3 regions of the Anoxybacillus sp. FSL W8-1294 genome follow, and region 3 is predicted to be linked to each of the others. Evidence: predicted binding sites of a transcription regulator. Region 3 holds the regulator's gene; each other region holds the start of a gene.
The links. Region 3 encodes Rex, which represses fermentation and respiration genes when NADH is low (regulators of the CRP and FNR family bind a similar motif). Its sites were predicted from a motif close to TTGTGAAATATTTCACAA; they were not measured.

Region 1 (7,320 bases), 780 kb from region 3:
CCAACAATTGGTTTATTTCTATATTCTTCTGCATGCTGCAGATGATGCCAAAATGTTGCAGGTGTAATTAACACGCTCGGAGACCCATCGACAAAAATGAGAACATGTCCTTCATATAAATGAGCTGCAGCCGTATCTGGCCTTTCTGTATAACGAACGACAGGATATGGGTTGAAGTGCCTGCCTGAAATAAATTCTTCTACCGTTTTTTCCCCCATTGGCAAGCCGTCTGTATCAATTTTGGCTAATGACTGTTTCACTTCTTCCACAATGTGTGAATTCGCAATATCTTCAATATAACAAACACAGACATCCGTTTTTGAACGGCGACCAATTTGCATATATTCCATTCGTAATGAACGATCTCGCACGCGCCGTCTTGTGAGCGCTGTGTTAAATACAATCGTTTCCACATATCCATCGCGTGCACCTCGAACAACACGCTCCATATCTGGCTCTTGAGGTCCGCGCACAGGATATGTGCGTGCATCAATTAAAATCGCTTTTGCCATTCCATCAACGAACAAAGCGGTCGGCCCTGCCAACACACCATCAATTACCCGTTCGAAATCATCTGTTTGATCCAACTCTACATACGGAAGATGCGTTTTTAATAATTTATCTAACGGTTGTTCATCTAATGTGCCATTTGGTAGCTCAGATAATAATTTCATTAAATAATGAAGAATGTCATCTTTCACAAATCCGTCAATCATAAATAACGCCATGTCTTTTCCAGCATAATGCACGTCTAAGTAAATGACGTCAAAACTTTTCCCTACTCCAAGCTTTTCCTTCATATATGAAACGTTTTCTGAAAGACGTGAAGATACTCGTTCCACTCCAATCACCTACCTTACATTCATTACCATTCATCTTTGACACATGTAAATGTATTCATACATATTTCCTGTCATATGCACATACATTTTTTATAAATGTAAGCTTGACCGGAGGAATAAGATGAAACGTTTATTATCGATATGCATATTTCTTTTGTCATTTGTCATCATCATACAAGCGTTTGAACGGCCAGCGCATGAAGCGATTATGTTTTTCCCGATCGATCCGACCGTTCACTTTACAACTGCCGAAACAAAATTATCACTACAGCCCAAAAAGAAGGAGACACGCTATGTCGTCGATTGGATCGTCACTTCATCGCTTGATCGAACTGCTTATCTTCGGCAAGATGTTTCGTTGTTATTTGCTAACGGAAGGCTTGTTGCTACACAAACAAAATGGAAGGAAAATGGAAAAAGTCTCATTCAGCAAAAACAGATCGAACAAAAAGGAAGTCGATTGTTTCAAGCCATTTCGTATCACCAAGGAGAATTGCATAGCGACAATGATATTCGGAGCAGTCAAAAAATGAGTGGGGATGTATTATACGTCGTCGACTCATCCTTCGCACCACTTCAATCGTTTCGTAAACCAACGACAGCCGAACAAAAAACATGGGCCAACACATTAAATAAACAAACACAAACGATCGTGAACAAAACCGCTAATCAAATGGGGAACATATTGCCAGCAGACGATTATTACCATTTGTATTTACCGGAGCTCGTTCAATATAATGAGCAACCGTTTATGGATTTGACAACAAATGAAACGGAAATGATGATTGGAAACTTATGGGAAGGGTTGTACAAAAATTATTTTTTAGGCATAAAAAAACAGAACGGTTCGATTGAATCTCCAATCGGTAGCACCGTTCCGCTTATTTTAATCAAAAAGGATTACAGTAAACTGTTTGTCGTAACAGAAACAGCAGACGGAGAACTCGTCATATTAAAGCAACTGCTCGAGTTCAAGCAATAATCGTTGATATTGCTCATTATTTGGTTCAAGCTGCAACGCACGCTCTGCAGCTTGTTTTGCTTTTTCATAGTTTTTTTCTTCCGCATATAATAACGCTAAATAATAATACGCTTCATGAAAACGGTCGTTTTTTTCGATGGCATCATATAAATATTGTTTTGCATCATCGTAATCTTTTTGTTGTATGTGAATATAGGCACGCAAAAAATCTGCCTTATATGCTTCAGCATCTTGTTCATGAATGAGTGTTAACATTTGCTCTGCTTGGCCGTATTCTCGTTCATCAATATATTGCTTGGACAACGCAAGAATGAGTTGTGCTTGATCTGCTGGCGGTCGTTGAAAACCAATATATAAGCAAATAAACGTAACGACCGCTGTGAACAAAGCAGCAAACCATTGTCCAAAGCGAACACGTTCCTTTGGGAAATGAACGATATTTGCCGCTAAAAACCCACCAATTAAACCGCCAATATGACCTGCATTATCAATATTAGGAACGACGAGACCGAACGCTAAATTGATGCCGATGACAGTGATGACGTTCATTCCAATTGTTCGAAAAAATATGTGCGGTTTTGCTTTTCCGAAGTATAACAAAGCCCCAAAACATCCGAAAATGGCACCAGACGCCCCGGCAGATACGGATGATGAAAATAAAAAACTAGCAAGCGAACCTGCAAAACCAGCGAAAAGATAAATAAATAAAAAACGAAACGAGCCGTACAATTTTTCAACAAGTGGGCCTAAATAATATAGCGCAAACGTATTCATGAACAAGTGTAAAAAGCCGATATGCAAAACAATAGGGGTGAAAAAGCGCCACCATTCTCCTTGCAAAATAAGCGGATTAAACTTTGCGCCGTATTGAATGAGCGTCAACGTATTTGTACTTCCACCGTTCCATTCTAAAATAAAAAACATCACTATTTGTAAAGCAATAAACACATATGTAAATCTCGCTTTTCCACGTTCAAATATGCGCCGTTCATTTTCATACATGCGCTCTGCAAATGATAACACGTGTTGTTTAAACGTTTGTAATTCTTGTTGCAACATTGGAGAATCATCAGGTACGTACACTTTTAATGATTGATGGAACTGCGTGCTTAGCTTATGCAAGACGTCATACATATTGTAAAGATGCATCACATATGTTTGCATATGCACTCGCCCAGTCGTGAATGGTCGCTGAACATACAGTTCCCAATCGTCAACAGGGGGATACATCATGACATAAACGTTGATGACTTGCAGTTGGCGGCGAAATTGTCGCTTGCGCCATTCATCAACAGCGACTAGCGCGCGATTCATATCATTTTTTAATGACACACCCCAATCCATATCAGTGCGAACAAGGCGTACAAGCGGCGCTTTTCGTTCCCTCGTAGATTGCAACCAAACCTCCCGCTCATCAGGTGACAAATAAACGATTTCATAGTTCATCTGTAACAATTGAAACATCATTTGCCAATATACAAAATCAAAGCGAATGCCCAACCTTCCCTCTCCCTTCGCTATCATACCCTTCTTTTATCACACTCTCTTACAAAGCGCAACTATTTGTACTTTTGTAAAAATAATGTAGGAACAATGCGCTGGCGAATAAACGGAACGGACATTCCCCATTGTACCACTCGTTTTTGAACCGCTTCTCGTTTCAATATTTCGTTCAATAACCGATAACGAAACTGATAAAGAACGAGCCCTGCCATAACGGCAACGATCAACGTTTTTCCATTCAATATCATCACCCTCCTCATATTTACCGTTCCCTTTTCGTGTTGAAATTATAAAAAGGTTGCCTCATCATGAGACAACCTATTGCAATCCAACGCGCTTCATCACATCTTTTAATACAGTTGCAGAATGAGTAAATTTTTCTTTTTCCTCCTCGTTCAATTGTAGTTCAACAACTTCACGAATACCGTTGCGATTTACGATCGCTGGTACGCCAATGTACATATCATTTTGACCATATTGGCCTTCTAAGTAAGCTGAAACAGTAAGAACGCTGTTTTCATTTTGTAAAATCGCTTTTGTTAAACGAACAAGTCCCATGGCAATACCGTAATATGTTGCACCTTTTCGCTCAATAATTTGATACGCTGCATCGCGTACATTCACAAAAATGTTATCTAAATCTTCTTGTTTATATTGTGGCTTTTCTTTCATCATATCGGCAATTGGGCGGCAACCGATGAATGCATGGCTCCAAACAGGCAACTCCGTATCACCATGTTCCCCAATAATATAAGCATGTACGTTGCGCGTATCCACATCGAAATATTCACCTAACAAATAGCGGAAGCGAGCTGTGTCTAAAATTGTACCTGAACCGATGACACGCTCCTTTGGTAACCCTGAAAACTTCCATGTCGCATATGTTAAAATGTCAACCGGATTTGTCGCAACAAGGAAAATGCCATTGAATCCGCTTGCCATCACTTGATCAATAATATTTTTAAAGATTTTTGTGTTTTTTTCCACTAAATCTAATCGTGTTTCCCCTGGCTTTTGATTTGCCCCTGCCGTTAACACAACAAGATCTGCATCTTTGCAATCTTCGTAATTGCCAAACCAAATTTTCGTTGGGGATGGCGCAAACGGCATCCCATGGTTTAAGTCCATCGCATCTCCTTCTGATTTTTCTTTATTAATATCAATGAGAACAAGTTCTTCTGTCACTCCTTGGTTTAAAAGGGCAAACGCATAACTTGAACCAACAAAACCTGTTCCAACTAAAACAACACGATTTACTTTATTTGACATTTTTCTTCCACCTCTCGTATATATCATTTTACAATATGTGCATTGTTTATCTGTTTCATACTTACATTGTACACTGTTTCACAAAGCTTATAAGGCATGAATTATTAACATTTTGTTAATTTTTTCTCCTGTACAATATGAAAGCGCTTATGCTGTTTTATTATTCGTTTTCACAAACAACAATTCCTTCGTTTGTAATAATCATTTGGACAGGGATGTCATGCTGTTCAACCGGCAACGTAGAGACGATTTGACAATCATATGCAAGGGAAATTGTATCGTTTGGAAAATCAACTAAATATCGATCATAATATCCCCCACCATAGCCAAGGCGATATCCTTTACGAACAAAAGCAAGACCTGGAACAAATAGGAGCTCGATTTCATGTTTTTGCACTTCTCTCGTTTCTTCCACAATCGGTTCATATAAATCGAAAAAAGAGCGTTCCGTTTCTTGAAACGAACGAATTTCGCGAAACGTCATTTGTTTTGTTGTTACATCGCATTTTGGAATGGCAACTTTTTTCCCTTCTTGCCATGCTCGTTCAATGATACATTTTGTATCGATTTCGATTTGTTGTGAGATCGTAATACCGATCACTTGTGCCGTTTGCCAAAGATGTTGGTGAAATAATATATCGTGAATGATGTTCTCCTTTTTCTTGCGTTCTTCTTTTGTCATATGTAAGAGACGTTGTTTTATTTGTTGCCGCAATTGTTTCTTATTCATTAACCTTCCCCCTCTTTCATAAAAAAATAAGCAGCAGGAAAAAAATCCTACTGCTTACTTCGTTTCACGATGAACTGTTGCTTTTTTGTCTCGTGGGCAATATTTTTTCAATTCGAGGCGCTCTGGGTTATTGCGCTTATTTTTTGTTGAAATATAGTTGCGTTCGCCGCATTCTGTGCATGCTAACGTAATATTTACACGCATCGTTCTTTCCCTCCAAACAAAAGTATTGTAATCACACCTTTCCATCATATCATTTTTCTTAAACAATTTCCATATGAATTTTATACGTTTTGATATTGCCGAATTTTCTTTATATAGTATTTCGTATATTCTTTTGCTTTTTGAGCATTTGCTGCTTGTGAATAAATCGTTAACGTTGGTTCATCTACTTTCGGTAAAATGAGCGTCCATGCTCCATCTTCATGATATACTTTCATGCCATCTGTAAAATCTACATGCTTGTCATACGATTCTTCTAACAATTTACGCATAACAGCCGCCCGTTCATCCCATGGGCAATGAACATCACGGCATGATAAATGAATAGTTGGAATAGACGACACAATGGTACGAAGCGAACAACGTTCAATCGCTAACAAGTGCAATAGTTGTACACATGCATACAATCCATCGAAATAAAAATGAAACGGCTCATGATGATGTGCAAGCAAAAAATCTCGTCTCGTATCTTTTACATAAACAATATCTCCATATAACCGTTCTGCTAATGTGTGTAACGCAGACGGTGCCCAAGCAGGAACGGCTACTTTTTTCGTTTCGCTAAATAAAAGAGATGTGAGCACATGCAACGAAATCATTTCTTCTTTCGTCAATGTGATTCCTTGCCCGTCAAACATTCGAAAACGTTCCCCTGAATAGTCAAACACGATAGCAAATTGGGCTTGTTCTTGCTCGATTAGTTTCCGAATGTGTTCATCATCACGCTCTTTTGTCCAAACAACTTCTATCGCGAACAACAGAAGTGTGCGTTCAATGGTATGCTTCAATAAAGGAGAACTAGCGACGACAACTTTCCATCGCTCCGATGAAGAAAAAGAAATCGCTTGACGCAATGCGCGAATATACATTTCATCGTTCTCTTTTTGTTTCATTGCTTCGCCAATTTGAGCCACTGACATGTGATGTTCATGTTTCATTCGTTGTTCAATCGCGCGTTCCATCGTGCAATCAATGGGAAATCCTTGTTCATCGTGTATGTCAATAACTACTTCATCATGTTCGTTCAACGTCACAAATACGCCACCACGATATTGTTTATGAGAAAGAATATAACGAAAAGCAGGCAAATATCCCCCCTCATATACATTTGTGTACATACCGTACATATGCAAACATTGAGCAAACAACGATCCGAGCGCCTGAGACAACGGGTGATTGTCATAGCCCATTAATATGTGACTTCCTTTTTCATGTAGACTGCTATATGCTGAAGCCAACTGTGTGATAAACATCGGATGAGCATCAACATGAGCGCGCATGCTGATCCCATTTTGGCGAAACAATACGTTTGGGCATTGTTCACCCCATACAATTGAACCTTTCACTTTCGTTTTTTCTGCAATTGTTTTATTCGGCCAAATTTTAGCCGCATGTTGCACTTTCACTTTATTTTTTAATTTGCACTTTGCCCCAATGACCGCATAATCAAATATTTCATTTTTTTTACCGATATACACATCATTTGCTACAACTGCTCCCCGTAATTCACTATGTTCATCAATATAAACATTGGACCAAACAATCGATCGCTTTAACGATGCGTATTTACTAATAACTGAACGTGAGCCAACCACCGTATATGGTCCGAGTGTTGCATAGGCATCAATGCGCACATCGTCCCCAATAAGAATCGGTCCTTCTAATTTTACCTCTTGTGCAATGTTCACTCGCTCACCGATCCATACATCAGGAGCTATTTCTTTGTAATGAGAAGAAACGAGACGTTGATTTAGTAAATCAACATGTGTTTG
Region 2 (7,320 bases), 240 kb from region 3:
TGGCGGCGTTCGCAGCTGCACAAATCAACTATCATATTATGGGTTATTTTCCAATTACTCCTTCAACGGAAATTGCGCAATTGTTAGACCAGATGAAGGCGCGTGGTGAACACGATATTCAACTGATTCCTGCAGACGGGGAACATGGATCAGCGGGAATTTGCTACGGGGCTTCTGTCATGGGGGCGCGCGTTTTTAACGCTACAAGTGCGAACGGTTTAATGTATATGCTTGAACAATTGCCAGTGCAATCAGGAACGCGCTTTCCGATGGTGATGAATTTAGTGACTCGCTCCATTAGCGGCCCTCTTGATATTCGTGGGGATCATTCCGATTTATATTTTTCGCTCAATACAGGATGGGTGATTTTGACCGCTCGTACCCCACAAGCGGTTTATGATCTGAATATTATGGCGTTGAAAATTGCCGAACACGAGGACGTTCGTTTGCCTGTCATTGTTGCGTATGATGGATTTTTTACATCTCACCAAAAACGGAAAGTCCAATATTTTAAAGACCGAAAAGTCGTACAAGCTTTTGTCGGCGAACGTCCAACTCACTTTCCAAACGCAGCGGATCCGAGAAAGCCAATAACGATCGGAGCACATATGAACGGTGATGATTTAATTAACAACCATTATCAACAGTCTGAAGCGCTATATCGAGCAGGAGACGTATTTAAACAAGTCGCACGCGAATACGCGCTGCTATCTGGACGAGAATATCCTGTCCTTGATTTATATCAAATGGACGATGCAGAAGTGGCTCTATTTTTGATTAACTCCGCAGCAGAAACGGCAAAAGATGTTGTCGACAAGCTTCGTGCAAAAGGAATTAAGGTAGGGGTGATTAGTCCAAACATTATTCGTCCGTTTCCAAGCGAAGAAATTCGCAAAGCGTTAAAAAATGTGAAAGCCCTTCTTGTTGGAGAGCGCGCGGATTCCTACGGGGCAAACGGTGCCAACATGACGCATGAAATTAAATCAGCTTTGCAAGAAGATCCAGATAATCGTACGATTGTATTAAGCCGCGTATTTGGACTTGGCGGAAAAGATTTTTACGCTGATGATGCGGAAGCCTTTTTCAATTTAGCCATTGAAGCGATGGAAAAAGGATATGCGGAAAAGCCGTTTGATTACTTCGGACACGTGCCTGGTCGGCCAGAAAATAAATTAAAACAAGCAATTGAGCCGATGCATGGGGACGCCTTTAAGACAGGATTGATTCAAGTGACACAAGACGAAGAAACGAAGAGATTAAAAGTAAAAATTCCACCGCTTCGAGCGTTAACGGCGAAACCGAAACGAATTGCTTCCGGTCACGGCGCATGTCCTGGCTGCGGCATTTTCCCAGGATTAGAGCTCTTTTTCAAAGGAATCGAAGGGGATGTTGTTGTTTTATTCCATACAGGATGTGCGTATGTTGTAACAACGGCCTACCCATATAGTTCTCATAAGCAAACGATGATCCACAATTTATTCCAAAACGGTCCTGCCACATTATCAGGGTCGGTTGAAGCCTTTTTGGAATTAAAACGCCGTGGGGAAATCGATGTTTCTGATGATGTGACGTTTGTCATGGTCACGGGAGACGGCGGAATGGACATTGGCATGGGTTCTGCGATTGGCACAGCCCTTCGCAATCATAAATTGATTATTTTGGAATATGACAATGAAGGGTATATGAATACAGGATCGCAAATGTCGTATTCGACTCCGATGGGGCATATGACAAGCACAACCGGCGTCGGTAAAACACAAAGAGGAAAAGCATTCCACCATAAAGATACGCCACAAATTATGGCGGCGACAAATATCCCTTATGTATTCACGGGAACAGAAGCATTTCCGCAAGATTTAATTAAAAAAGCAGCAAAAGCGCAATGGTATGCCAAACATGAAGGAACGGTTTACGGAAAGCTTTTGATTACTTGCCCATTAAACTGGAAATCGGAAGAGAGATACGGCGAAAAAATTATGAAAGCAGCGGTTGATTCTTGTTTCTTCCCGCTCTATGAAGTGGAACGAGGAAAAACAACGATTACGTATGATCCAGAGGAAAAAAACAAACGCATCCCATTGAGCGAATGGTTAAAATATATGGGGAAAGCGAAGCATTTGTTGAAAGAAGAAAACCGTGATCTTTTAGAAGAATTCGAACAAGAAGTAGAACGGAGATGGCGCCGCCTTAAAGCCATGCATGAACACCCATATTTGTAAAGCGTGTCGATCAAAACGACACGCTTATTTTTTGAGTAAGTTTTGAAGTTTTTTGAGAAAAGTGTTTCGCCACTCTTCTGACAATGCTGGTTCTTCAATGATTTCTTGCAATGCCTCAACATTCGTTTGTTTTCCATATTTCGCTTTGTTTATATATTGAATCGACAAAGGATTTTTGCTTCGATCTAATAAATGTAATTCATCTCCACGCTGGATCATGCCTTCTTTGATCACGCGCAAGTAAAAACCGGTGTAACCTGTTTGTTGAATTTTCAATGGGAGATCTTTGATTCCGTGCCGCATCGCTAATTTAAAACAAGGTTGCCTTGGTTGAGACACTTGAACAATCGCTGTACCGATTTGAAACACATCGCCAATGCAAATTTCTTCTTCCGTTCGTCCGAACAGCGTTATATTTTCACCAAAGGCTCCAGGTTCAAAAGGACGTTGATATAAATGTTCCCAAAACAAAAAATGTTCTGAACAATACACGCATACCGCTTGATCAAAACCACCATGATGAACTAAGTCCGCTTGACCATCTCCAACAATATTTGTTTTCGTTAAGAGAAGGGGAGAATCAACAGGAGACTTATAAATGGCGGTTGTCATTTCTGTTCCATCGAGCATCACTGTTTTTGGTTGACCGATATTTAAGGAAACAACTTTGGCGACCGACATAAAGATTGGCTCCTTCCTTTTATAACCTACAAAAAGATTACCATATTTTCTTTCTCTTCTCAATTTATTATTTTGTAATCTTGACAAAAACGTGAAATTATTCACATTTTTTCTTTTATCAAGCCTTTATTGTGATTATTTTCACAAAAATGTTTTTGAACAGGTGATAGAATCAACTTAAAAGATGATTCAATGTATTTTAACTTGTGAAAAGTTGAGCATGGAGGGAGTACAGATGGAAAAAAGAAAATTAGTTATGGTCGGAAACGGGATGGCAGGTGTACGGACGATTGAAGAAATTTTAAAAATAAATAAAGATTTGTTTGATATTACCATTTTCGGAAAAGAGCCTTATCCAAATTACAACCGCATTCAATTATCGAACGTTTTGCAAGGAGAAGCAACATGGGATGAGATTATAATGAATGGCTGGAACTGGTATAAAGATCATCATATTCAGTTGCATGCAGGAGAGAGTGTAATCAAAATCGATGTCGAGCAAAAACGCGTCTACTCTGATCGTGGACGAGTGGTAGAATACGATGAATTAATTTTAGCGACAGGTTCCTTACCGTTTATTTTGCCGATTCCAGGTGTGGATAAACAAGGTGTGATCGGTTTTCGAGATATTCAAGATTGCAAAACGATGATCGAGGCAGCAAAACATTACAAAAAGGCAGTTGTCATCGGCGCAGGACTTCTTGGATTAGAAGCGGCAAGCGGACTTGTCAAATTAGGCATGCAAGTCGATGTTGTTCATTTGATGAGTCATATCATGGAGAAACAGCTCGATGCGACCGCAGCGCAAATGTTACAAAAAGAACTTGAAGCACAAGGCATCAACTTTTTATTAGAAAAAGAAACGGTAGCCATTTTAGGGGACGAATGCGTGAAAGGACTTCGCTTTAAAGACGGAACGGAAATCGAAGCGGATTTAGTGGTGATGGCTGCAGGAATTGTCCCGAACGTTCGTCTTGCAAAAGAAAGCGGCATTTATGTAAATCGCGGCATTATTGTAAATGATTATTTAGAAACAAATATCCCAAATGTTTATGCGGTTGGTGAATGTACCGAACATCGTGAAATTGTATACGGATTGGTAGCTCCTTTGTATGAACAAGCAAAAGTATTAGCAGAAAACCTTTGCGGGATCAGAGAAAAGCAATACGAAGGTTCCGTTGTTGGCACGCAGCTAAAAGTTTCTGGAGTCGATTTGTTTTCAGCTGGAGAAATTTATGAAAACCAAACAACGAAAGCCATCAAAGTTCATAACGAGTGGAACGGTGTATACAAAAAAGTACTGATTCGCGATCGTCGCATTGTCGGAATTGTGTTATATGGCGACACAAAAGATAGTACAAGGTTGTTTAGAATGATGACGCAAAAACAAGATATTTCCGACATGGCGGAAATTGTATTTCTTCAGGCACCTGGTCAAGAAGCGTCAGGTAATAATGTTGCGGCCATGCCAGATGATGAAGTGATTTGCGGTTGTAATGGGGTGACGAAGGGAACCATTGCCAGCGCCATTCAAACACACAACTTAACGACGGTTGAACAAGTAGGCGCCTGTACAAATGCAGGACGTTCTTGCGGAAGATGCAAGTCGCTCATTGCTCATTTATTAGAGCATACGTTGGGAGATGCATTTTATCAAACCGCGCAAAAAGAAACATTATGCGCATGTACCGACCTTAGCCGTGATGAGCTAGTGGCGGAAATTCGCGAAAAAGGTTTAACAAGCATTAAAGAAATTATGAATGTGTTAGGTTGGAAAACAGAAGAGGGATGCTCGAAATGCCGTCCGGCTTTAAACTACTTCCTCGGCGTCCTTTATCCTGAGTATGAAGATGATCGCGATTCACGTCTTGTGAATGAAAAAATGCATGCCAACATCCAAAAAGACGGGACATATTCGGTTGTTCCAAGAATGTATGGCGGGGTCACAACAGCTTCCGATTTACGTAAAATTGCGGATGTCGCTGAAAAATATAACGTTCCACTTGTGAAACTAACAGGCGGGCAACGGATCGCTTTATTCGGTATTAAAAAAGAAGATTTACCAAATGTTTGGGCAGATTTAGAAATGCCATCTGGATACGCATACGGAAAAACATTAAGAACGGTCAAAACATGTGTGGGAGCTCAATTTTGCCGCTACGGTACACAAGATTCCATGAGTCTCGGAATTGAACTTGAAAAACGATTTGAACGCCTAGACACTCCGAATAAAGTGAAGATGGGGGTTTCTGCATGTCCACGCAACTGTGCGGAAGCCGGAATTAAGGACGTTGGAATTGTCGGTGTAGATGGCGGTTGGGAAATTTATGTCGGTGGTAACGGTGGTACCGATTTGCGAGCAGCTGATTTGTTGTGCAAAGTAAAAACGGAAGAAGAAGTATTTGATATTGTCGGTGCTTACTTACAATATTACCGCGAAACAGCGAAATATTTAGAACGCACGTCTAAATGGATTGAGCGTGTCGGCTTAGATCATGTGAAAGAAGTACTGTGTGATGAAGAAAAGCGAAAAGAACTAAATGAGCGGTTATATCGAACGTTAGCCCGCTATGAAGATCCATGGAAAAAAGCGATTGAAGATGAAACGATTCGCCATCGATACTATACGAAACGTTCCATTGTTGTGAACACGAAGTAAGTTAAGGGAGGAAAAAATAGCATGAACAAAACAGTCAATCGCGTATTGGTTGCTAAATATGATGAACTTCCCGTTCGCGTTGGCCAAGCGATTAAAATAGGAGAACATGAAATAGCTTTGTTTCGTCTATCCAATGGAGATGTTCGGGCGCTTGAAAATAAAAGTCCCCATCCAAAAGGTGGGGTTCTTTCTGAAGGACTAGTTAGTGGAGAATACGTCTTTTGTCCTCTATATGATTGGAAAATATCCTTGATTGATGGAAAAGTGCAAGAACCCGATCAAGGACAGGTGAAAACATATCAAGTAGAAATCGATGGAGATCATGTATATATCGTTTTTTAAAAGGATGATCGAGTGATGAAAATCGGAAAAGTTTATTTAGTGGGCGCGGGTCCTGGAGATGTTCAGCTTATTACAGTTAAAGGTGCAGAGCTCATTCAGCAGGCTGAAGTGATTTTGTATGATCGTCTTGTAAATCCAAAGCTATTGGAGTTGGCCAACCCAAATTGCGAGCTGGTCTATTGCGGAAAATTGCCGAATCGACATACAATGCGCCAGGAAACGATCAACTCGCAATTAGTAGCCAAAGCAAAAGAAGGAAAAATCGTTGTTCGCCTAAAAGGCGGCGACCCTGGCGTTTTTGGAAGAGTAGGAGAAGAGGCGGAAGAACTAGCGAGACATGGGATTCCATTTGAAATCGTTCCAGGAGTGACATCGGGGATCGCCGCTCCTTTGTATGCAGGAATTCCAGTGACCCACCGCCAATACGGAGAGTCATTTGCACTGATCACAGCGCACGATCAATCAAAAGATGGGAAGCCGCTTTTAAACTGGGCCGCCCTTGCGAAAGGAATTGATACCATTGCCTTTTACATGGGGGTTTCCAACCTCCTGTTTATTTGCGAAAATTTAATGAAACATGGAAAATCGCCAAACACCCCTGTTATTCTAATTCAATGGGGAACGATGGGAAGACAAAAGACGCTTGAAGGAACGTTAGCGACGATTGCCAACCAAGCAAAGGCAGTTCAGTTTTCGAATCCTGCCATTACTCTTGTAGGAGAACTTGTATCCATTCGAAAAAAAATCAGTTGGTTTGAGAAAAAGCCATTGTTTGGCCGACAAATTTTATTAGCGCGAACAGATTACAACGAGAGTGCATTGGCAAAAGAGTTAATGAAGCAAGGAGCGGACGTCATTGAATTTCCGAAATGGAAAACGGTGCAAACGAAAGAGAATGAAGAAATTTTAAATAAGATCGAAACGTATGAAAAAATTTTGTTTACATCAAGCGAGAGCATCGATTATTTTTTCGAAGCTTTATTGAAACACAAAATAGACATTCGGAAAATTCAAGCAAAATTATTTGGTTATTCAGACAAATTGACAAAAAAGCTCAACGAACGCGGATTCATGGCGACAACGTCTAAAAGCCTTCATCGTTTTGCTGACGGCCTGATTGTAGGGGATTCTTCCTTTGAAACACAAGTGGCTGCAAGCGGTGTATGGGTCACTCATGAAAAACAAATGGATGTACAGTTTATCCCTGTGTTTTTCCGAATGTTCGAAGAAGTTCGATTAGATACGGTCGTTTTTCCAAACGCAGCTTCTGTCCTTGCCTTTGCTCACGGACTGAATGAAATGAATAGAAAACTAGAATATATACTGAAACGTTTGCCGATTGTGTGTGTAGGAAATGAAACGAAAGTTCAACTAGAACATTTAGGTTTTTCTTCGAGCAATCTCACTGTACTTTCAACA
Region 3 (7,320 bases):
ATTACAAAAACAAATGAATCAACTGCCAGAAGTCGAGTTAGTTATCCCGCCGTTGTCGCTTTGTACAGATAATGCAGCGATGATTGCAGCAGCGGGAACAGTATTATTTCAACAAGGAAAGCGTGCCACCATGGCATTAAATGCAAACCCAAGTTTACTGTTATAGTAAGAAGGTGTCCCAAAAGCAATGGGGCACCTTTTTCTAATTGTCATACGAATTTTTCTAAGAACAATTCAGCTTGTTGTGGATTATTTTATCCACATACATGTGAATAATGTGGAAAACGTTGATTGTATGTTATTTTATCATAACAAGTTAACCACAACAAAATGGGGGATTTTTCTTTTTTTGTTGTGGGTAATGTGGAAAAGTTGGTGAATAACTTATATTTAGGTGTTTTTTCTGTGGATATCTTTGTGTAAAAGATGAGCTAGCCCACAAATGGAGCTAGCTCGTTATTATTTTTGTAAAAGTTCCCATTGTTCGAATAACTCGTCGAATTTTTGTTTCAGCTCATCAATTTTTCCTTGAGTATCCCGAGCTTTTTCATAGTCGTTGTAACAGGAAGGATCATATAATTGTTGTTCATACGTAGCAATTTGTTGTTCGATTCGCTCCATTTCCGTTTCTAGCTGTTCGATTTTTCGTTGTCGTTGTCGTTCTAATTTTTTTCGTTCTTTTTCTTCTTCGTACGAACGTTTTGGTGACAACGATTCGCCCGTTTTAGTTTTTTGGCTAATTTGTCCAAGCTCAAGCAGCTCTGCTTTTTTTGCTACGTAATAATCATAGTCCCCTAAATACTCAACAAGACCGTCTGTGGATAACTCATATATTTTTGTTGCAATTTTGTTAATAAAATAACGATCGTGTGAAACGAATATAATTGTTCCTGGGTATTCTATGAGCGCTTGTTCTAGCACTTCTTTGCTATCTAAATCCAAATGGTTTGTCGGTTCATCTAAAACTAATACGTTTGCCTTCTTCATCATGAGTTTAGCGAGAGCGAGTCGCGCTTTTTCTCCACCGCTTAACGTCTGAACAGGCTTCAATACGTCGTCACCAGAAAATAAAAAGTTGCCGAGAATGGTCCGAATTTCTTTCTCTGTTCTTAATCGATCTTCGTCCCACAGTTCGTCGATCACTCGTTTGTTTGATGTTAATTGTGCTTGTTCTTGATCATAATAGCCAATTTGTACGTTTGTTCCGTAGCGTATTTCTCCTTGTTTTGGATGGAGTTGTTTGATGATCGTTTTTAAAAGAGTTGATTTTCCAATTCCATTGGGTCCAATTAGCGCAATACTATCTCCGCGAGTGATACGGAATGAAAGGTTTGTTGCGATGATGTGATCGTAACCGATTGCTAAGTTGTTAGCTGTCAGCACGTCGTTTCCGCTTGGGCGTTCGATTTCGAAACGAAACGATGCCGATTTTTCATCACCGAGTGGCTTGTCGATGATATTCATTTTTTCTAATTGTTTTCTACGGCTTTGTGCTCGCTTCGTTGTTGATGCACGAGCGATGTTGCGTTGAACAAAATCTTTTAATTTTGTAATTTCCTCTTGTTGTTTTTCATACAATTTTAGTTGTTGTTCAAATTGTTCAGCACGTTGTTGTAAGTAGCTTGTATAGTTTCCGACATATTTTTTTATTTTTGTGCGTGATAGTTCATACACTTGTGTCACGATTTGGTCAAGAAAATAGCGATCGTGGGAGACGATAAGAATGGCCCCATCGTAATTTTTTAAATATTGTTCAAGCCATTGCAACGTTTCCATATCTAAATGGTTTGTCGGTTCGTCTAAAATGAGCAAATCGGGCCTTGTAAGGAGCAGTTTACCAAGCGCTAGCCTCGTCCGCTGTCCACCGCTTAATGTAGATACTTTTGTCGTATAATCGTACTGTGAGAAGCGGAGACCATGAAGAACCGAACGAATATCTGCTTCATATTGATAGCCGCCTTTTTCTTTGAATTCTGTTTGTAAACGATCATATTGCTCAAGTAGGCGCTCATAGTCAGCATCATGTAAACTCATTTGTTGTTCTAGTTCGCGTAATTGTTTTTCCATTTGTTGTAGCGGGGCAAACACATCGAGCATTTCTTCCCAAATGGAACGATGCGCTTGCAACCCTGTATATTGATCTAAATAACCGATCGTTACGTGTTTCGGTTTAATGATTTCGCCTGTGTCGTATGACAACTGTCCGGCAATGATTTTTAATAATGTCGATTTTCCCGCGCCATTTCTTCCAACTAACGCAATACGGTCTTTTTCTTGTATTTCAAGCTTAATGTCTGATAAAACTTGTTCTGCTCCATATGATTTGGATAGTTGATTTACTTGTAAAATGATCATTCTTTCTCACCTCAATCTTCTTTTGATAGTGTAACGTACTTTCTTGATATTCGGCAACACTAGTGTACGAATAACAAATTTGACAAAAATAATAATAAAGGGTACAAAGGAAAGACAGAATGAAAAAAATAGTGTATAGTTTAGAAGTGGGAAGAATTTTTTAGACGTATAGGAGAGAAAAATGAAAGCGCTAACTATTTGTGAAAGGAAATGTGGGGGATTGACTCGTGAATAATGAACAACCAAAAATTCCGCAGGCGACCGCAAAGCGACTACCGTTGTACTATCGTTTTTTGAAAAACTTGCATGCATCAGGCAAGCAACGTGTATCTTCAGCGGAGTTAAGCGAAGCTGTAAAAGTCGATTCAGCAACGATTCGCCGAGATTTTTCATACTTTGGTGCGCTTGGAAAAAAAGGATACGGATATAATGTCAATTATTTGCTGTCATTTTTTCGTAAAACGTTAGACCAAGATGAGACGACAGAAGTGGCGTTATTTGGGGTTGGAAATTTAGGGACTGCATTTTTAAACTACAATTTCAGCAAAAATAATAATACGAAAATTGTGATGGCATTTGATGTCGATCCAGACAAAGTCGGAACGGAAGTAGGAGGAGTTCCTGTTTATCATTTAGATGAGCTGGAAGAAAAGCTCGGGGAGATTACAGTAGCTATTTTAACTGTGCCGGCTCAAGTTGCTCAACCGATTACCGACCGGCTAGTCCAAAAAGGTATTAAAGGAATTTTAAACTTTACACCTGCTCGCTTGCATGTGCCAGAACACATTCGTGTTCATCATATTGATTTAGCGGTCGAACTGCAGTCACTCGTTTACTTTTTAAAACATTACGGAAATGAGTAAACCTCCCGTTTACGAGCGGGAGGTTTTTTTTCGTAAAGAACGAATTCCTGCGCCGAAATCAAATGTAGCAATTAAAATAAATAGCATCGTTGTGATGTCCCAAATACCATCATCGGCGGTATGGACAGCAAAATAAGTAAATAGAATGCCAGTGAGAAAATAAAACAACGGTTCAGACTTCATGAAAACAGCCTCCAAATTACGAATTGCATTCGTTCTGCCTCACGCATAATGCTTTCGATTTCTTCAGCAAATAATGTTTGAATTGCAACGACAAAGGTGTTCATCAGTACATGTGCTGCAATAGGTACGAGAATGCGCTTTGTTTTGACATATAGGAAAGCAAATACAAATCCCATCGTTGCATAAAGAAGCAAATGTTCAAACTCTAAATGAACAACAGCAAATAAAAGTGAACTGACGAGCGCTGATAAGAAAAAATTGTATTTTTGATACAACGTCCCGAAAATAATTTTCCGAAAGATGATTTCCTCTAAAATTGGTCCGACGACTGATGTAACGAGTATAAGAGCTGGTGTCAATTTGACCATTTCAACGATGCGTCTCGTGTTTTCGGACCCCATTTCGACACCAAATAGGTGCATCTCAATATTAGCTGCAATGCCTTGGGCGAAAAGAGCGAGCAAAAACCCCCCAATCGCCCAAAAGAATGACATGCCAATCGATGCTTGATGGCGATCATAAGAGTATTTCATATCTTCTCTCATAAAATAAAGAACGAGAAAAAGGGCAATCGAAAAACTAATGACAGCCCAATAGCCTGAGGCGATCGATAAAGCTACTTCTTTATTTGATGCGTTAATAAATCCGCTATGCGCAAGTAAAGGAACGCCGACTAAACTCGATAGTTGCATAGCGACGTATGTAATGATGACATACCAATATTGCTTTTTCACATGTTCAACCCCTTCGTGCAAATTGTCTAGCTTTAGACGAGCATTTTCTAAGCGTCTGCTTCCTTAGCTGAGCGAATGATCGTCCTCTGCTTTCTAAATTGAATACTTTTTCATTTTATCATATTTTTTGTATGAATTTCGAAAGGAAAGACATAATGTTAAAGAGGGAATCATTTAATGAAAAATTTTTAACTTCCTACTTGCAAAATTAAAAAAAGTTCATTAATATAATAAGTGTGTTAGCACTCAATAAGAATGAGTGCTAATAACGGAACGAAAATCTAATTAAGGAGGTCGTTTGCCGTGTTGAAGCCACTAGGTGATCGTATTGTCATTGAATTAATTCAAACTGAAGAAAAAACAGCGAGCGGAATTGTCTTACCAGACACAGCAAAAGAAAAACCACAAGAAGGAAAAGTTGTGGCAGTTGGTTCAGGTCGCGTTCTTGATAATGGTGAGCGCGTAGCTCCAGAGGTAAGCGTTGGTGACCGCATCATCTTCTCAAAATATGCGGGTACAGAAGTAAAATATGATGGAAAAGAATACTTAATTTTGCGTGAAAGTGACATTTTAGCTGTGATTGGTTAATCGTTCGCCTGATAACATATAAAGCACATAAAAATACTTAACTAAAATTTCATCAAGGGGGTAAGATGTATGGCAAAAGAAATTAAATTCAGCGAAGAAGCTCGTCGTGCGATGTTACGCGGTGTAGATAAATTAGCTGATGCAGTAAAAGTAACATTAGGTCCAAAAGGTCGTAACGTTGTATTAGAGAAAAAGTTCGGTTCTCCATTAATTACAAATGACGGTGTAACGATTGCGAAAGAGATTGAATTAGAAGATCCGTTTGAAAATATGGGTGCGAAGCTTGTTGCGGAAGTAGCAAGCAAAACAAACGACGTTGCTGGTGACGGTACAACAACAGCAACTGTATTAGCACAAGCGATGATTCGCGAAGGATTGAAAAACGTAACAGCTGGTGCGAACCCAATGGGCATTCGCAAAGGTATTGAAAAAGCTGTTGCGGTCGCTGTGGAAGAATTAAAAGCGATCTCTAAACCAATCGAAGGCAAAGACTCCATTGCTCAAGTTGCAGCTATTTCTGCGGCTGACGAAGAAGTTGGTCAATTAATCGCAGAAGCAATGGAACGCGTTGGTAAAGACGGTGTCATTACATTAGAGGAGTCTAAAGGTTTCACAACAGAATTAGATGTTGTGGAAGGTATGCAATTTGACCGCGGTTATGTATCTCCATACATGATTACAGACTCTGATAAAATGGAAGCTGTATTAGATAATCCATACATCTTAATTACAGATAAAAAAGTTTCAAGCATTCAAGAACTTCTTCCTGTATTGGAGCAAGTTGTTCAACAAGGCAAACCATTGTTAATCATCGCTGAAGATGTAGAAGGTGAAGCGCTTGCTACATTAGTTGTGAACAAACTTCGCGGTACGTTCACAGCTGTTGCAGTTAAAGCGCCTGGCTTCGGTGACCGCCGCAAAGCGATGCTTCAAGATATCGCGATTTTAACAGGCGGTGAAGTCATCACAGAAGAGTTAGGTCGCGAATTGAAATCAACAACAATTGCTTCACTTGGTCGTGCAGCGAAAGTTGTTGTAACAAAAGAACATACAACAATCGTTGGTGGCGCTGGCCGTGCGGAAGACATTCAAGCACGCATCAACCAAATTCGTGCTCAATTAGAAGAAACAACTTCTGAATTTGACCGTGAAAAATTACAAGAGCGCTTAGCGAAATTAGCTGGTGGCGTTGCGGTAATCAAAGTTGGTGCTGCAACTGAAACTGAACTAAAAGAGCGTAAATTACGCATCGAAGACGCATTAAACGCAACACGTGCGGCAGTTGAAGAAGGTATCGTTGCCGGCGGTGGTACAGCGTTAATGAACGTATACAGCAAAGTTGCAGCCATTGAAGCTGAAGGCGACGAAGCAACTGGTGTGAAAATCGTTCTTCGTGCGATTGAAGAGCCAGTTCGTCAAATCGCGCAAAACGCTGGTTTAGAAGGCTCTGTCATCGTAGAGCGCTTAAAAACAGAAAAACCTGGCATCGGCTTCAACGCAGCAACTGGCGAGTGGGTTGACATGATCGAAGCGGGTATCGTTGACCCAACAAAAGTAACTCGCTCTGCACTTCAAAACGCAGCATCTGTTGCCGCTATGTTCTTAACAACTGAGGCAGTCGTTGCTGACAAACCAGAAGAAAACAAAAACACACCAGGCATGCCTGACATGGGCGGCATGATGTAATAAGACGAGAACTAGTCGCAGAAACAAATATATTCAATCGTAAGGGCTACTTCCTTATAAAAAGGGGGTAGTCCTTTTTGTGTGAAAATCAAATGAACATGAACGAGGATATACTAACAGACTGTAGATGAGCATTTTTATTAACAATAATCACCATATGAAAAAGGGACAAACGGGGTACTCTCTACGCCACGTGGAGCTGTTTTTTACGGCATCAATAGGAATATTTTGTTTCGCTGCGCCGTAGATAAATTCTACAAGAATCCGATTCTGCCGCCATGACGAAAGACACACTGGCGCAAACGAAGACCGCCAACGCCTTTTTGATCACAAGAGGGTCTTCTTCGCTCCGAATCGTCAAAACCGCGCTGGTCGAAGCGGATGCCTAAGACACGCCGTGGAGCGCGCCATTGGAACTGCAGGATGGACGAATCCAACGCGCGTTTAGGGCAACCGCCCACGTACGAGCAGCGAAGGATTCTGCAAGGATTAGGGATGGACGAGAGTATTTACGTCTAAAGGGATAAAGGAACGATCAGAGATGGTGAAAAAAGGATGTCACAACTTTTGGTGTTGGTTGAAAAGTTATTCTAAAAAACTGAATAAAAAATCCTTTTGTTCCGCCCTACCAAGGTGCGAAATATGAGGTAGACGCACGAGGTGATCCAAGAAACGATGAAGGAATTTGGCAAAACCGAAGTCATCGTCGGAATCGAGCCGACCGGACATTACTGGTTGAACCTCGCCTATTTCCTTGAGGAAAAAGGGATCCCATTGGTGATGGTCAATCCGATGCATGTCAAACGGTCGAAAGAACTGGACGACAACTTGCCAACGAAGCACGATGCCAAAGACGCTCTCGTCATCGCGAAGTTGGTCAAAGATGGGCGCTTTAGCTATCCGCGTATTTT

Region 1: NSQ23_RS05240 (L-lactate dehydrogenase) is a predicted target of Rex. The motif match lies at 4,663-4,680, and genes of this name have one in related genera.
Region 2: nirB (nitrite reductase large subunit NirB) is a predicted target of Rex. The motif match lies at 3,030-3,047, and genes of this name have one in related genera.

Annotation. Positions count from the first base shown of each region.
Region 1 is NZ_CP150179.1:992,058-999,377, reverse strand. Features, by position in the region: gene NSQ23_RS05260 (spore germination protein) at 1-800, opposite strand, end outside; gene NSQ23_RS05255 (hypothetical protein) at 964-1,824, shown strand; gene NSQ23_RS05250 (rhomboid family intramembrane serine protease) at 1,795-3,348, opposite strand; gene NSQ23_RS05245 (hypothetical protein) at 3,384-3,575, opposite strand; gene NSQ23_RS05240 (L-lactate dehydrogenase) at 3,646-4,596, opposite strand; gene NSQ23_RS05235 (5-formyltetrahydrofolate cyclo-ligase) at 4,757-5,326, opposite strand; gene rpmG (50S ribosomal protein L33) at 5,381-5,530, opposite strand; gene NSQ23_RS05225 (sugar phosphate nucleotidyltransferase) at 5,611-7,320, opposite strand, start outside.
Region 2 is NZ_CP150179.1:449,428-456,747, forward strand. Features, by position in the region: gene NSQ23_RS02455 (thiamine pyrophosphate-dependent enzyme) at 1-2,219, shown strand, start outside; gene NSQ23_RS02460 (MOSC domain-containing protein) at 2,244-2,900, opposite strand; gene nirB (nitrite reductase large subunit NirB) at 3,136-5,559, shown strand; gene nirD (nitrite reductase small subunit NirD) at 5,581-5,901, shown strand; gene cobA (uroporphyrinogen-III C-methyltransferase) at 5,917-7,320, shown strand, end outside.
Region 3 is NZ_CP150179.1:208,550-215,869, forward strand. Features, by position in the region: gene tsaD (tRNA (adenosine(37)-N6)-threonylcarbamoyltransferase complex transferase subunit TsaD) at 1-166, shown strand, start outside; gene NSQ23_RS01230 (ABC-F family ATP-binding cassette domain-containing protein) at 460-2,355, opposite strand; gene NSQ23_RS01235 (redox-sensing transcriptional repressor Rex) at 2,583-3,218, shown strand; gene NSQ23_RS01240 (YdiK family protein) at 3,228-3,401, opposite strand; gene NSQ23_RS01245 (type II CAAX endopeptidase family protein) at 3,398-4,135, opposite strand; gene groES (co-chaperone GroES) at 4,439-4,723, shown strand; gene groL (chaperonin GroEL) at 4,793-6,409, shown strand; gene NSQ23_RS01260 (IS110 family transposase) at 7,085-7,320, shown strand, end outside.